DNA from 3 places in the Alteromonas sp. KS69 genome. Region 2 is predicted to be linked to each of the others. Evidence: predicted binding sites of a transcription regulator. Region 2 holds the regulator's gene; each other region holds the start of a gene.
The links. The regulator sigma-54, encoded in region 2, starts transcription at its own class of promoters, with help from an activator protein. The targets are predictions, from matches to a motif close to GTTGGCACGNNNNTNGNNT.

Region 1: C7Y69_RS20930 (DUF1328 domain-containing protein) is a predicted target of sigma-54. The motif match lies at 2,650-2,668, and genes of this name have one in related genera.
Region 3: fliE (flagellar hook-basal body complex protein FliE) is a predicted target of sigma-54. The motif match lies at 2,897-2,915, and genes of this name have one in related genera.

Annotation. Positions count from the first base shown of each region.
Region 1 is NZ_PYHU01000058.1:335-5,212, reverse strand. Features, by position in the region: gene C7Y69_RS20945 (Gfo/Idh/MocA family protein) at 1-363, opposite strand, end outside; gene C7Y69_RS20940 (MATE family efflux transporter) at 610-1,944, shown strand; gene C7Y69_RS20935 (DUF4235 domain-containing protein) at 2,073-2,318, opposite strand; gene C7Y69_RS20930 (DUF1328 domain-containing protein) at 2,437-2,604, opposite strand; gene C7Y69_RS20925 (S9 family peptidase) at 3,081-4,878, shown strand, end outside.
Region 2 is NZ_PYHU01000010.1:165,113-170,222, forward strand. Features, by position in the region: gene mgtE (magnesium transporter) at 1-800, opposite strand, end outside; gene C7Y69_RS09200 (HPr family phosphocarrier protein) at 959-1,231, opposite strand; gene rapZ (RNase adapter RapZ) at 1,231-2,076, opposite strand; gene ptsN (PTS IIA-like nitrogen regulatory protein PtsN) at 2,115-2,558, opposite strand; gene hpf (ribosome hibernation promoting factor) at 2,567-2,854, opposite strand; gene C7Y69_RS09220 (RNA polymerase factor sigma-54) at 2,884-4,368, opposite strand; gene lptB (LPS export ABC transporter ATP-binding protein) at 4,444-5,110, opposite strand, start outside.
Region 3 is NZ_PYHU01000005.1:355,200-360,309, forward strand. Features, by position in the region: gene fliG (flagellar motor switch protein FliG) at 1-773, opposite strand, end outside; gene fliF (flagellar basal-body MS-ring/collar protein FliF) at 787-2,481, opposite strand; gene fliE (flagellar hook-basal body complex protein FliE) at 2,494-2,823, opposite strand; gene C7Y69_RS04935 (sigma-54-dependent transcriptional regulator) at 3,216-4,556, opposite strand; gene C7Y69_RS04940 (sensor histidine kinase) at 4,575-5,110, opposite strand, start outside.

The DNA.
Region 1 (4,878 bases), on a different contig from region 2:
GGGGAAAATGCCCGCTAACATCACATTATTTTCTGCGCATACGGCTATCATTTCATCCACTCGTTCGGCGGTCACTTCAAGGGGCTTTTCGCAAATAATGTGTTTACCCGCTTTGGCTGCAGCGGATATGGGCTCTAAATGAAACCCTGATGGGGTGCATACGGTAATAACATCAATATTGGGGGAATTTATAAAAGAAGCATAATCGTCAAAAGGTGTGCAGTTATGTTTCTGTGCGAAGGCGTTCGCTTTATCAGTTGAACGTGAATAAATCCCTGTTAGCTCTGCATTAGGTATAGCGTTAATAGCCTGAGCATGAAAATCCGCAATCATGCCAGCGCCGACAATGCCAAATCGATACATTCCTTGTTCCTTTTTTAAACAGTTTGCGAAAAGTATAGGGAAAGTTAGCGCTGTAGACTAGCTTTTAAATAAGGAGGGAATAAAGGGAGTAGGAATAAAGGGAGCAGGAATAAAGAGAGCAGAGTACATTAATTCCTAAATTCACACTGATCTCATTCTGTTACCTCATTATGAAAACAAAACTTTTCCAGCGGGCTTAAAAGTCGGTATGTTATTGCGGGTATTCGTTGTAGCCGAGGAAGCTAAATGCAAGAAGCCACCAAATCTGAACCATCGTTAACGGAAGGCGCTATTGTCGGCCACATGGTGCGGCTTGCTATCCCGGCATCAACGGGCATGATCTTCAATACACTGTATAACCTGACCGATATTTGGTTTGCGGGCTACTTGTCAGATAATGCACTTGCCGGTTTATCTATCGCGTCCAGCGTTTTCTTTCTACTGCTGTCTATTGGTATTGGCATTCAAACTGGGGCTTCTGCAATGATTGCGCCGGGGGCGGGTAGGGGAGAAACCCACGAAGTGAAAGGCTGGCTAGATAACGTAAGCGGCCTTGCCATCGCCTTTAGTGCGGTGTCGTGTGTAATAGGATTTTTTGCGGCGCGTCCGTTGGTGGTTTTACTTGGTGCTGAACCTCATATCGAGCCCCTTGCGATGGAATATTTATGGGTAACGTTAGCAGGCTCGGTAGGTTTCACCTTATCTTTCGGGGCGGCCGGCGCGTTAATGGCACTAGGCGATACCAAATCTAACCGAAATGCACTCATGATTGGTTTCTTTGCCAATTTTGGCCTTAACCCCTTTTTTACTTTCGCACTCGACTTAGGGGTAAGCGGTATAGCGCTAGCTACCGTAGTGATTAAGTTTGCCACCGCGTTTTACCTGTTCCGCGTACTGATGAAGCGTTTAAACATATCGGTAATGCCCACTTTTGATAAAGAGCGTTGGCAAAAGCTACTTAAACAAATTGTGCCCGCTAGCTTCAATATGCTCACCATTATTTTAGGTGGTTTTATTACTGTGGCACTTATCGGTCAATTTGGTAGCGAGCATGTGGCCGGGTATACCGTTGGGCTGCGCCTAGAGCAGGTGTTGTTACTTCCAGCGTTAGGGTTAAATAGCGCGGTAATGGCCATAGCTGGCCAGAATATGGGCGTAAACAAATACGACCGTGTGGCTGAAACGTACCGCAAGGGGTTACTAATCGGTTTCTTTATGGCGGTAGTGTCTATTCCCATTATGTATTTTCTATCGCCGCTGGCAATGAGCCTTTTTACTAACGACAGTGCCATTAAAAATACAGGAATAACGTACCTTAGAATTGATACATTAGCTTTTTATGCGTACGTGGTTTTGTTTCAAAGTGTGGCTATATTGCAGGCAATGCAAAAGCCTATGTTTCCCATGTATTTAGGTATTGCCCGTCAACTTGTTGTGCCCGCCTCAATAAACTATGTGCTGATTGTAGTGTGGGGCTACCCCATGGTGTCTATGTTCTACACCATTGTTACTGTCGTTATTTTAAGCGCCATCATTGCTTTCTTTTATACCAGAAGAGAGATATACAGGGTTAAATTATGAATTGGCTTGTATTCAATCTTGCAGATTTATTTAACAGATGTGTTATGGGAACAGGTCGCAAAAATTAACCAACGTTTCGAAACCTCTTATAAGTGCTTACACTTTTAAGAGGTATCAATTTGGCAGTGTTATTTCGACTGGCGTTTGTCTAGTACATATTGAACGGCCATTCTAGCAACGCCTGCTCCAATGCCTGATACTACAGCCCAGGTTACGGCCTCTTTAAGGTCTGTATTTTCACTTTCTTTGTCTTTCGGGGCGGGGTCGTTAGTTACTTTTTCCCACGACTTTTGAAGCGTTTTTCTCGCTAGAATTCCTGCAGATGCAGCGGCAAGACCGATACCTACGTTCGTAATGCGTTGTTTGTTGCTCATAATGATCTCCATTGATGAAGCGTAAATTAAAAAAAACAGCCATTAATCAAATGACTAATGGCTGTTTATTACAGACTCTCGCAAAGTCTTAAAACCAATTTTTTACTTCGGCTTTCGTTTAACTTTTGCCTTTAACCATATTCATAACAACTGAAATGATCAGTAGGATAACGAAAACACCGAATATAATTTTGGCGATACCCGCTGCAGAACCAGCAATTCCACCAAATCCTAAAACTGCTGCAACTAATGCAACTACTAAAAATATTAAAGCCCAACGTAACATAATGTATCCCTTCAGTTTGTGAGTTAATGTGAGTTAGTTATGGAGTTGCAAACCACAGGCCTACTTTGCCAGATTGTTTTAAATTGTTGCTCAAAATAGCGTCATAATGCGGCTTGTAGCCCGATTTTATCGACAAAAAGAAGTGCGTTTTTTGCGCCGTAATATATGTAACGACTAGAGAGGATGACTATTTTACCGAATAAAACTGTAAATATTTCTCGAATAAAGGGCGCTATTTCCTTAGGTAGCTACTGTCTTGCTTTCTGTCACCTAATATCAAATGGTTTGCATACTCTCTCAAATTATTACAAACGGATGTCTTAAGGCGATGTAGCGTTTACAGCGAAATACGTTAATTCGCGAAGTATGTTGTAGTATTTGTTTATCTGTGACTATATTAAAAAGCTACTACACAGGGACAAAGGTTAAGCCAAGTAGTATTGGCCCATATACAAGGCTATCTACAAGGAAAGAAAATGAAAAAGATCATTTTTTGTGCGTTCATGTTGGGCGTGCTTTTTAACTTACCCGGTTGCGTTACCCAAACAAAGCAAACATCCCAAAAAGCTTCCGATTTATCTAACCCACAAACATTGCCGCCAACGCTTATCTCCCGAGAAGTTTTATTCGGCAATCCAAGCCGCTATCAAGGGCGCGTCAGTCCAGATGGCAACAGCATGAGTTTTAGAGCGCCAGTAGATGGTGTCATGAATATTTGGGTTGGCAAAATTGGTGATTTCGACAGCGCGACCCCCGTTACGCAAGATTCAGGACGCGGTATTCCTCTTCACTTTTGGTCATTAGACAGTCGATATGTATTTTTCACCCAAGATAAAAATGGGGATGAAAATTGGCATTTGTACCGAATAGATTTAGACAGCGGTGACATAAAGGACTTAACTCCTTATGCAGGTGTGCAAGCTAGCCAGATGGATCAGAACGCGGCATTTCCAGGCATAGTTGTTGTTGGTATGAATGACCGTGATGCAAAATGGCACGACGTGTATAAGGTAGACGTCGCCACTGGGCAGCGCAGCTTAATTATTCAAAACGACGGTTTTTCTTATTTCGTGCTTGATAATAAGTTAAATGCGCGTGTCGCGGTAAAGACGGCAGAAGATGGGGCAAGCCATGTTTTTATTAAATCCGTTGATGAATGGAATCCTTGGTTTGAAGTTCCCTTCGCAGATTCATCATCTTTTAATATTCTCGGTTTCGATCAACAGAATGAAGGAATATATATGATAGATACGCGGGAGCGAAACACTGCGGCCCTCGTATACCTACCAGTAGGAGACACAACGCCTACTTCCATTGCTAGTAGTGATAAAGTAGATGTAACAAATGTACTTTTTCATCCCCGTACCCATAAGCCACTAGCTTATGCACTAAACTATATTAGGCCTGAATGGCACGCCATAGATGATGCTCTCATTGACCCCATTCAACAGCTGAACAGCCAATTAAGTGGCGGCTCACAAGTTTTAGCGCAAACAATTGATAGTTCTCTTTGGACTGTATTTACTGATCAAAGTAATCAATCACCTATTTATAAAGTATTTGATACTACAACCGGTGAATTATCGGACTTATTTATTACTCAGCCAGAAATTAATAACCTACCTCTTTCTGTTATGCATGGCGTGGTGATTCCATCACGAGATAATCTAGATTTAGTGAGTTATTTGTCTATACCCTTGGAGGCAGATCCTAACCAAGACGGCAAAGCAGAGCGCGCTTCCCCATTGGTTTTATTGGTACATGGCGGCCCTTGGGGGAGGGACGAATTTGGCTTTAACCCTTTAGCGCAATGGTTAACAAATCGAGGGTACAGCGTGTTACAAGTTAACTTTCGCGCTTCAACAGGCTTTGGTAAAGCGTTTTTAAACGCAGGAAATAAAGAATGGGCGGGTGCCATGCACAATGACCTAATTGATGCGAAAGAATGGGCAATAGAGCAAGGTATTACATCGAATGACCAAGTCGCCATTATGGGAGGAAGTTACGGCGGCTACGCTACGCTAACCGGGCTCACTGTTACCCCAGAAGCATTCCAATGTGGCGTTGATATTGTTGGGCCGTCAAACTTAATCACCTTGCTCGACTCTATACCTCCTTACTGGGAAAGCTTTCGTCAGGTGTTTTATCATGCGATAGGCGATCCAAATACTGAGGAAGGGTTAGCTCTGCTTAAAGCGCGTTCGCCTATCACTCATGTGGACAAGATAGAAAAGCCTTTACTCATTGGACAAGGAGCGAATGATCCTAGAGTAA
Region 2 (5,110 bases):
CTCATCATGGAGTGCTCAGCGTCCTCACGAATAATATCTACCACGTCATCAATGGTAATTCGGCCGACTAAGCGGTGTTTCTCATCAACCACGGGGGCCGATAGCCAGTTATAGCGCTCGAATAAGCTCGCCACTTCATCATCTGGCATATGCACAGGAATCGCTTCAGACTCTTCATCCATCACATCAGACACTTTGGCTTCAGTCTCAGCGGTGAGTAATCGCGTTACCGGTACAATACCCACCAAATTATCGGTGCGGTTAACCACATAAAAGGTATCGGTATTTTCAGGTAATTCACCTTTGAGGCGAATATAACGAAGGACCACATCAATGGTGACATCAGGGCGAAGTGTAATGGTGTCGGTATTCATAATGAAACCGGCAGTTTCTTCGCCGTAAGACAATGCCTGTTCAGCACGTACCCTGTCTTGTGCATCCATAGAGTCTAGAATGTCCTGTAATACAGGCTCAGGCAGACTACTAAGGGTAACCGCTAAGTCATCGGTATCCATCTCTTCTAACGCGTCTACCACGTTAGCAGGCAGCATTTTGGTGATGATACCGTTACGTACGTCGTCAGAGAGTTCTTCTAAAATATCACCATGGAAATCACCATCGATAAGCTCCCACAACTCGTCACGAGTACGACTGGGGCTAGATTCTAGAATGTGTGCAACATCAGATGGGGGTAATTCAAGCAGAAGCTTACGTACAGAAACAAATTGGCCATTATTCAACGCGCCATTTAGTGCCCTTAGTTGGCTTTGTACGTATTTTGAGACCAGCGCTTCTGCCACTGCTTTCGCCTAAAAAATGGAATTTCAATAATGGTAGGATATCGCACTTGCCATGACGCTGTCATGACAAAAGCGCAGTAGGTACAGACAATTACGAGCCGTATGGTGAAATTATAGACGGCTTTTAGCAGAATTTCTCAGTCGTATTGGAAGCTGCATTATTCGTCTTCGTTGAAACGGCCTTCAATTAACGTTTCAATGGCGTTTAATGCCGCTTCGGCATCATTACCTTCAACCACAACGTTTACCTGTTCACCTTGGTGGCTTTCCAGCATCATTAAGCCCAGCACACTGTTAGCATCGGCTTTCTTATCGCCTTTCACCAACACGATTTTTGCGTCAAATTGATTGGCTAATTGAACCAACTGTGTGGCAGCGCGGGCGTGTAAGCCCAATTTATTGACTATGGTAAGTGTTTTTTCGATTGTCATTACTGATTTAACTCGCGGTGGCGAATTTGTACATCGGGATGCATTTCGCCAAAGGTTTTCGCTAACGATTGAGCAATAAATACTGAGCGGTGCTGACCGCCGGTACAACCAATCGCAATGGTGACATAACTACGGTTATTGCGTTCTAAGTGTGGCAGCCATGTAGTGATTAGGTTCTGAATTTGCCAAATAAATTTGGTTACAACAGGCTGGGAACCTAAAAATACTTCTACGGGGGCATCTAAGCCAGTTAAGTGTTTTAAATCGGGTTCCCAATGCGGGTTGGGGAGAAAGCGGGCGTCAAATACATAGTCGGCGTCTTTGGGGATACCGTGCTTAAAGCCAAACGATTCAAACACCAATACTAGGCGAGAGCTTTTCTTGCCTAGAATTCGCTCGCGAATAAGCTCTGCGAGTTGATGAATAGTGAGTTTATCCGTATCAATATACAAATCGGCGCGCTCAACAATAGGCGCAAGTAAGTCTGATTCGGCTTTTATCGATTCAGATAAAGATTTGTTGAGCTTAGCTAGCGGATGTAATCGGCGGGTTTCGCTGAAACGCTTCACCAGTACATCGTCACTCGCGTCGATGTACACAATGGTCATAGACCACGATGAGGGTAGGTAATCTAAGATCTCTACCAAGTCCGCTGGATTTTTGGGTAGGTTTCTTACATCGATACTTACCGCAACTTGGTCATATTCATCAACCACGGTATGGGTCAGAGTAGGGAGAAGGTTAACCGGAATATTATCTACGCAATAGTAACCTAAATCTTCAAGGGCACGTAGCGCAACTGATTTTCCTGAACCGGATCGACCACTGATAATAATCAGTTTCACCTGCATTTCTCCCTTTTAAAATATGGTGCAGTGCTTTTTTAGCTTAAAGCCGTAATGATGTCATCACTGGTGGAGGCCCGCCTAATGGCTTTCACCGTTTCTTTATCACTTAGCTTACCCGCCACGGTAGCGAGTGTTTGTAAGTGACCTTCTGTTTTCTCTTCTGGCACTAATAGGGCAAAGAATATATCTACGGGCTGATCGTCAAGCGCATCAAAATCGATGGCAGGGTTGCTGGTTACAATAATGGCGATAACGTGTTCTAAGCCCGGTAATCGACCGTGGGGCAGAGCAATACCATTGCCAATACCCGTACTCCCCATTCGTTCACGGGTTAGTAGACTATTTAATACACTAGCCTGATCGATGTCGGGATTATTTTTAGCAGCAATGTCGCTAATAATCTCTAGAATACGTTTTTTACTGTTACATTGAACCGCACACTCGGTGCGGTCCAAACTTACTATGGCTTGAATTTCCATACTAATATTTAGTGCTTTTTCAGCTTTTCCTTATGCTTGATAACTTGCCTGTCGAGTTTGTCGATCATGCTGTCTATCGCCGCATACATGTCTGTATTATGAGATGAAGCAAACACTTCTGCGCCGCTAAGGTGCATGGTGGCTTCGGCTTTTTGATTGAGTTTTTCGACGTTCAGGATGACATGCACATTAGATATGTGATCAAAGTGACGCTCTAGTTTGCTGAACTTAGTATCGACATAGCTACGCAAAGAATCAGTAATTTCGACATGATGACCGGTAAGGTTGATTTGCATATTTCGTCTTCCTTAAATTATCAAGGCCTTTAAATAAGGCTTTTGCGTTGGTTTGACGGCGGAATCGATAACGATTCCCGGTATTTTGCTATTGTTCGCCGGGCTACTTTAATGCCTTGTTCGGCCAACAATTGAGCAATCTTGCTATCGCTTAATGGCTTGCTGGGCGTTTCCGCTGCCACAAGCTTTTTAATTAGTGCGCGAATAGCGGTAGATGAACACTCACCACCAGATTCCGTTGCTACATGGCTAGAGAAGAAATATTTCAACTCGAAAATGCCACGAGGGGTATGCATATACTTTTGCGTGGTGACTCGTGAAATGGTGGATTCATGCATATCTACCATTTCTGCGACATCATTTAGCACCATTGGTTTCATCATTTCTGGGCCGTGCTCGAAAAAGCCCATTTGTTGCTGCACAATACAGTTTGCTACTTTCATCAAGGTGTCGTTTCTTGACTCAAGGCTTTTTATAAACCACTTGGCTTCTTGCATATGCGAGCGAATAAATTGCGAATCGCTGCTGTTTTTAGAGCGTCGGCTCATGGCAGCGTATTGTTGATTTACGCTTAATTTTGGCAAGCTGTCGGGATTAAGTTCTACTACCCAACGGCCATTCTTTTTGTTTACCGAAACATCAGGAATAACGTATTCGGGTTCTTTAGTAATTAATGCACTGCCAGGACGAGGATTCAACGTTTGCAATAAGCGCATGGCTTCACGAAGTTGATCTTCTTTCAAACGACTCTTGCGCATTAACGTACGGTAATCTTTGCTGCTCAGCAGGTCTGAGTACTCATTAATAAGCTGTCTGGCTTCGGTAAGCCATGGCGTATCGTCTGAGAACTGGCGAAGCTGCACGAGCAAACATTCTTGCGGTGTACGTGAACCTGAACCAATAGGGTCGAACATTTGAATACGTTTTAGTACACATTCAACTTCGTCCATTTCTACCAACTCTTCAACATCGTCAGAGTTTACCGATTCTAAAATCTGTTCAATGGGTACGTTAAGGTAACCAGATTCATCAATTGAGTCGATAATGGCGGTAGCAATGGCGCGGTCTGTATCTGAAAACGGGGTTAAGCGCATCTGCCAAAGCAAATGGTCTTGAATATTGTCGGTGGTTTCACCCTGAAACAATTGGTCGTCATCATTATTCGATGGGCCAGGAGCGGGGGCAGAAGAGGCCGAGTAATACTCATCCCATGTGCTGTCGATTGGCAACTCGTCGGGAAGATCGTTCTTTTCAAGCGCGTCACCAGCTTCTAATGAATCGCTAGAAGCAGTAGGAGCAGCTTCTACAGAAGGGTCGTCGCCGTCCATGTTGTTTTTCTCAACAGGGTGGTCATCACCGCCTTCTTCAACTTCTAAAAGAGGGTTTGAGTCAAGTGCTTCCTGAATCTCTTGTTGCAGGTCGAGCGTAGACAACTGCAGCAGCTTGATTGCCTGCTGCAACTGCGGTGTCATGGTAAGTTGTTGACTGAACTTTAGCTGTAAAGATGGTTTCATCTACGTCTTATTTTTAAACTCTTGTTGTGAATATACCCGTGCTTAAAACTGAAAATGACAATTCGGTTACAGTAACTATAGCCTGAATTGTTCTCCTAGGTATACATCCCTTACTTTCTGATTACTTAAAACTTGTTCTGCCGTCCCTTGCGCGATGAGTTCGCCTTGGCTCACAATATACGCTTTCTCACACACATCCAGTGTTTCTCTTACGTTGTGATCGGTGATGAGGATTCCAATTCCTCTGTCACGAAGATGTTGAATGATCTTCTTTATATCATTAACCGATATAGGATCAACACCAGCAAATGGCTCATCAAGCAAAATAAATTGCGGATCGGCTGCTAATGCTCGTGCGATTTCTACTCGGCGGCGTTCACCACCGGATAAACTCATACCCGTACTATTACGTATATGGTTGATATTAAATTCATCAAGTAGCGCATCGGCTTCTTGTTCTTGTTCTGATGAACTTAACCCTTTACGGGTTTGCAAGATAGCCATGATGTTCTCAAACACCGTCAATTTTCTAAAAATAGAGGCTTCTTGCGGCAAATACCCAATACCGCGGCGAGCACGTTCGTGCATGGGCTCGTGGGTTAATTCGCTGTCATCAATACTGATTTTGCCCTTATCTAGAGGAACTAAGCCAACAATCATGTAGAAGGTAGTCGTTTTACCGGCACCATTCGGGCCGAGTAATCCAACGATTTGCCCCGTCGATACTGATAAGCTTACATCG
Region 3 (5,110 bases), on a different contig from region 2:
TCGTCTACATCGACTAAGTTGTCGAAAACAAACATGAGATCTTGAATTTGCTGGCTCATCTCTTCGTCTTGTTCACGGATGGCATCCATCAACTGACCTTCAATAGCGGTATCAAGGTAGTTCATGATGTTCGCGGCAGATTTCAGGCCGCCCATTTTAGCCGCTTGCGTACCCGCTTGACCGGCGAACTGTTTCTCCATGATTTCGTTAAGCTCTTGCAGTGCAGCAGGCTGAACTTCTTCAAGGTTAGCAATACGCATTAACAAGTCTAGGCGCACTTTTTCTGGGAACTGCGCCAATATTTCGGCACTCTGCTCTGGCTCTAAATACGACAATACAATGGTTTGAATCTGAGGATGCTCGTTTCGAATGATACTGGCCACTTGCTTCGAGTCCATCCACTTCAACGAATCTAGGCCTTTCGCCCCACTTCCCATCAGAATTTGGTCAATTAAGTTAGCCGCTTTATCTTCACCTAATGCAGCAGTAAGCGCTCGCTTAACAAAGTCTTGGCTCTGGAAGCCGATGGTACTGTAGTTTTGAATCTCTTCAATAAAGTGTTTATGCACAGACGTAATCTTTGTCTGCGTCATATCATCCACTTTTGCCATCTCAGAGCCCAGCTTTTGAACTTGCTTTGGCTCAAGATGTTTTAATATTTGTGCAGCGTCTTCTTCAGACAAACTCAGAAGCAAAATAGCGGCTTTTTCAACCCCTTCTAGCTTACTGACGTCATAGGACGCTTCTTCAGTAGTGGCAAGTTCTTCAGCCATAATACGCTCTCACTTACTCATCTTGCATCAGCCAGCCCTTAACAACTTGGGCTGACAATTCAGGTTCGTTCGCAACCAGTGCACGAACCGCTTTTAATACATCTTCATCTTTATGTAAATCTGGCAACATTAGTGAGCCATCTGCCGCGAAGCCCACCTGACCTTCATCGAAGTCAGTAGATAGCATACTAATAGTTTCGTCACCAAGATCTAGGCCTTCATCTGCATCAAAGTCGTCAGCTTCTTTCGACTCATCAGGGTTAATCAAGCGACGTAGCATGGGTCTTATCACAAAGATGATAAGCACGATAATAACCAAACCACCAATGACTAGCTTGAGTATAGGCAAAAATGCGGGCTGTTCCCATATTGGCGCATCTTCAATAACACCATCATCCATACGAGTGAACGGAACACTCACCACTTCTAGCGAGTCGCCACGAGTCACATCAAACCCAACACCACCTTGTAGTAAACGGCGAATGTTTAATAACGCTTCTTGATTGCGAGGCTCTGCCGAGGTAGTACCATCTTCACCAGCAACTTGAAGATAGTCTACCGCCACCGATACACTTAACCTACGGATTACGCCACTTTGTTTTTTGGTATGACTAATGGTGGTGTCTAGTTCGTAGTTACGAGTAGATACTTTCGATGTGCTTCCTGGCAAAGTAGCTTGTGCGCCTGCTTCTGGATTTTCAGGAATATTCGAGTCTAACGGTGGTTGATTGCTTAGCGCGCCGGGAATGCCCATAGCACCACCACCCACACTATTTTGTTCATTGATCATTTCGCTGCGAACAGCTGGCAAATCGGGGTTATAGCTACGCTGAGTTTGCTCTAGTGCAGTAAAGTCCATACTCACATCCGCTTGCGCGGTGTAGTTACCAATTCCCAAAACAGGAATAAGAATAGCGTCAATTTTTTCTAGGTATTCTTGTTCGCGCTGTCTTTCAATTTCATATTCTTTTCGTGCTCGAGCACTTAGCGAGTCTTGTGAACCCGAATTTAGTAATCGGCCATTGCTATCGGTCACCGTTACCGCAGATGGCTCCATGTTTTGTACCGCTGACGCCACAATATCGATAACTGAGTCAACTTCCTCTCCCGCAATCACTTTGCCGCGCTTAGCGGTAAGTACTACCGTAGCCGAGGCTTTTTTCTCTCGGCGAGCAAATACGTTCTCTTTTGGCATAGCCAACAAAACGCGTGCTTTTTGTATACTTGAGATATCTTCAATAGTGGCGGCTATTTGTTGTTCACGGGCATGTTTCAAGCGTTCCATCTCTACCCGCTGACTTACTCCGAATCCCATGTCCTGCATGATAATATCGGTACCAGCATCAGAAGAGCCGGTTAAGCCCTGACGTGTCATACCCAAGCGTATAGTTTGAAATTCGTCACTTCGAACGTATACCGTGTTTCCCTCTAAACGATATTCAATTTGATTGGCGTCCATATAATCCAAGGTTTCAATAAGCTCTTGGGTTTCCATTTTTGCTAACGGACGAAAATCAGGCTCTTGCGCCCAAATTAATATAAAAACTGCAATCGCGACACAAATAACAAGCACTACCACTAGCGCCATCTGGCGCATCATGTCAGCACTGCCTAAGGTATCCATGAATCCTGATTTATTCTCAGGCTCGTTATCGTTCCCCATGGAAGGGTCGTTAACGGTTAAATTTGTGCCTGTTGCTTCAGCCATGACTTACTCCAACTACACCGGCATGTTCATAATGGTTTTATACGCTTCAAGCACTTTATTTCGTACTTGAACTGTGGCCTCAAAGGCTATGCCTGCTTTCTCTTTTGTAAGCATAACTTCGGCAAGGCTTAGTGACTTATCACCCATTTCAAACCGCTGCTGTAAATCTTTAGATTCTAATTGCATGCCATTAACCCCATCTACCGCTTGCTTAAGCATGGTAGAGAACTCGTTGGCCGAGGGATTAATCTCGTTTGATGGTTGAAGTTCGTTTGCAGGCATACGAGTTTGCCCAATCATGCTCTGCATTTCTTGGTATAAACTATTGGCTTTAACGTCCATAACCACTCCTTCGAATGTCGGTGGGGAATTGCCGCTTAACGACAATGCGCTTTAATTACTTATGCTTAACTATAAGCAAGCGGCAAGCCAACTTTAAAAACCATCTGAAATCAATTTAAAAACAATGAGTTATGTGGTTTTTCAAGGGAATTGCCAATTTTATGACAGAGAGGGGAGAATAGCGTCAAGAAAGTGAATGGACGTAAGATTATGTAAATACGCGATGCAAAAATGCTCGGTGGCAGCGCAGAAGGTCTCGCACGTTGCCGTGACGCCCAGTCCAAGCCAGTATAAATACAAGCACAACTGCAAGTACAATACTAAAAGCACAGCAGCTAAAGCGTTAAAAATAAGGGGCTAATCGCCCCTCATTATCAAACTAGTTTGAGATGTTAGGCCGGTAATTCAATCCCGTCTTCACGCATTCTGGCTAACTTATAGCGTAAGGTTCGAGGGCTGATACCCAATTTTTCCGCCACATCTTTACGCTTACCATTACATAGAGTAAGTGTATCAAGAATGATTTGATGCTCCTGCTGGCGAAGCTCTGAGCCTAAGCGACTATTGTCTTCTGGCTCATCCTGCTTTACTTCCATCTCATCATGCACAGCCATATCAATCATTAAGTCACCAGACTCTATACTGCCGTCTTCACACAGTATAAGTGCCCGCTGAATAACGTTTTCAAGCTCTCGCACGTTACCTGGCCATGTATATTGCGCCAATTTGTTTCGTGCAGCTGCACTGAGACGTACATTGCCTAGGCCTTGCACACTTGTGTGACGATTAATAAGGTGTTCCGCTAACGGTACAATATCACCTGGACGCTCTGCGAGCGGGCGCCATGTGATAGGGAAAACATTTAGGCGGTAATATAAATCTTCTCGAAAGTTTCCAAGCTCTACCGCTTTACGTAAATCTCGGTTACTGGTTGCAATCACCCGTACATCTAATTTAATCGTTTTACGTCCACCAAGCCGCTCTACTTCACGCTCTTGAATAACACGAAGTAGCTTTGCCTGAAGTGCTAAATCCATTTCAGTAATTTCATCTAATAGCAGTGTACCACCTTGGGCTTGTTCAAACTTACCTGGGCAAGCTTGAATAGCGCCGGTAAACGCGCCTTTTTCATAACCAAACAATGTCGCTTCAAGCATATTTTCAGGAATAGCTGCGCAGTTGATTGCCACAAAAGGTGCATCTGCGCGAGAAGACTGGTCGTGTATATAGCGGGAAAGTACTTCCTTACCAGAACCACTTGGCCCAAGCACCATCACGGTCGCTTCTGACTTCGCCACTTTTCTTGATAATTCGAGTAATTTTAAACTAGAAGGGTCAGCCACGATAGGCGTGCAAGATTCGACTTTTTGTGCAGGCGCATAGCGTCCAACAAGATTAAGTAGCACTTCAGGCGCGAATGGTTTGGACAGATAATCAGTAGCCCCATCTCGCATGGCCTGCACGGCATCATCGATGGTGGCGTACGCTGTCATTAATAACACCGGAAGTTGAGGGTATTTCGCCTTAATGCTTTTTAATAATGCTAGACCACTCATTCCACCCATTTGAATGTCACTTACCACGAGGTCTATCTTGCGCCCCGCTAAGACCATTAACGCAGCTTCGGCACAGTCGGCATCTACAACATCGTAATCGCCTAGTAATAAAGTGTCGTACAACGCTTCGCGTAATCCAGCATCGTCTTCCACGATAAGAATAGTTGTTTTAGACATTTCTAATTCTCCTAGCAATTAAGCGACATTTGAGTGAGGCTTATTGTGTTGCCCGATAGCCTGAGTGTTACAAGGCAATGCAAGCGTAAAGCAAGCACCTCCTTCATTAAGATTTACCACGCTAAGCGAACCGTTATGTGCTTTAGCTACCGATTTCACCACGGCTAACCCCAGCCCTGTGCCATGGGTTTTGGTGGTAAAGAACGGCTCGAATATTTTATTGATTAGGGTATTGGGTACACCTGGTCCCTTATCATTAACGCAAAGTAGCACCCTATCTTCATGTACTACTGCATTAACTGAAACCGTGTAGCCCTTAGGCGTAACTTGACTCGCATTTTGAATAAGGTTCAGCACAGCACCTTGCAGCGCGGTGAGATTCCCAGTGATAAGTGCATCTGTTGAATCGAAGCCATTAAAAGCAATTTTTTGTGCTTGCTGCGCAGTGATGGTTTGCGCATTAGGCTCTATGGCTTCTCGCAAGCTGGCAAGCGACAAGGTATTCACAACTTGTTGCTCACCAGACTTGGCGAACAACAGCATGTCATTAACTT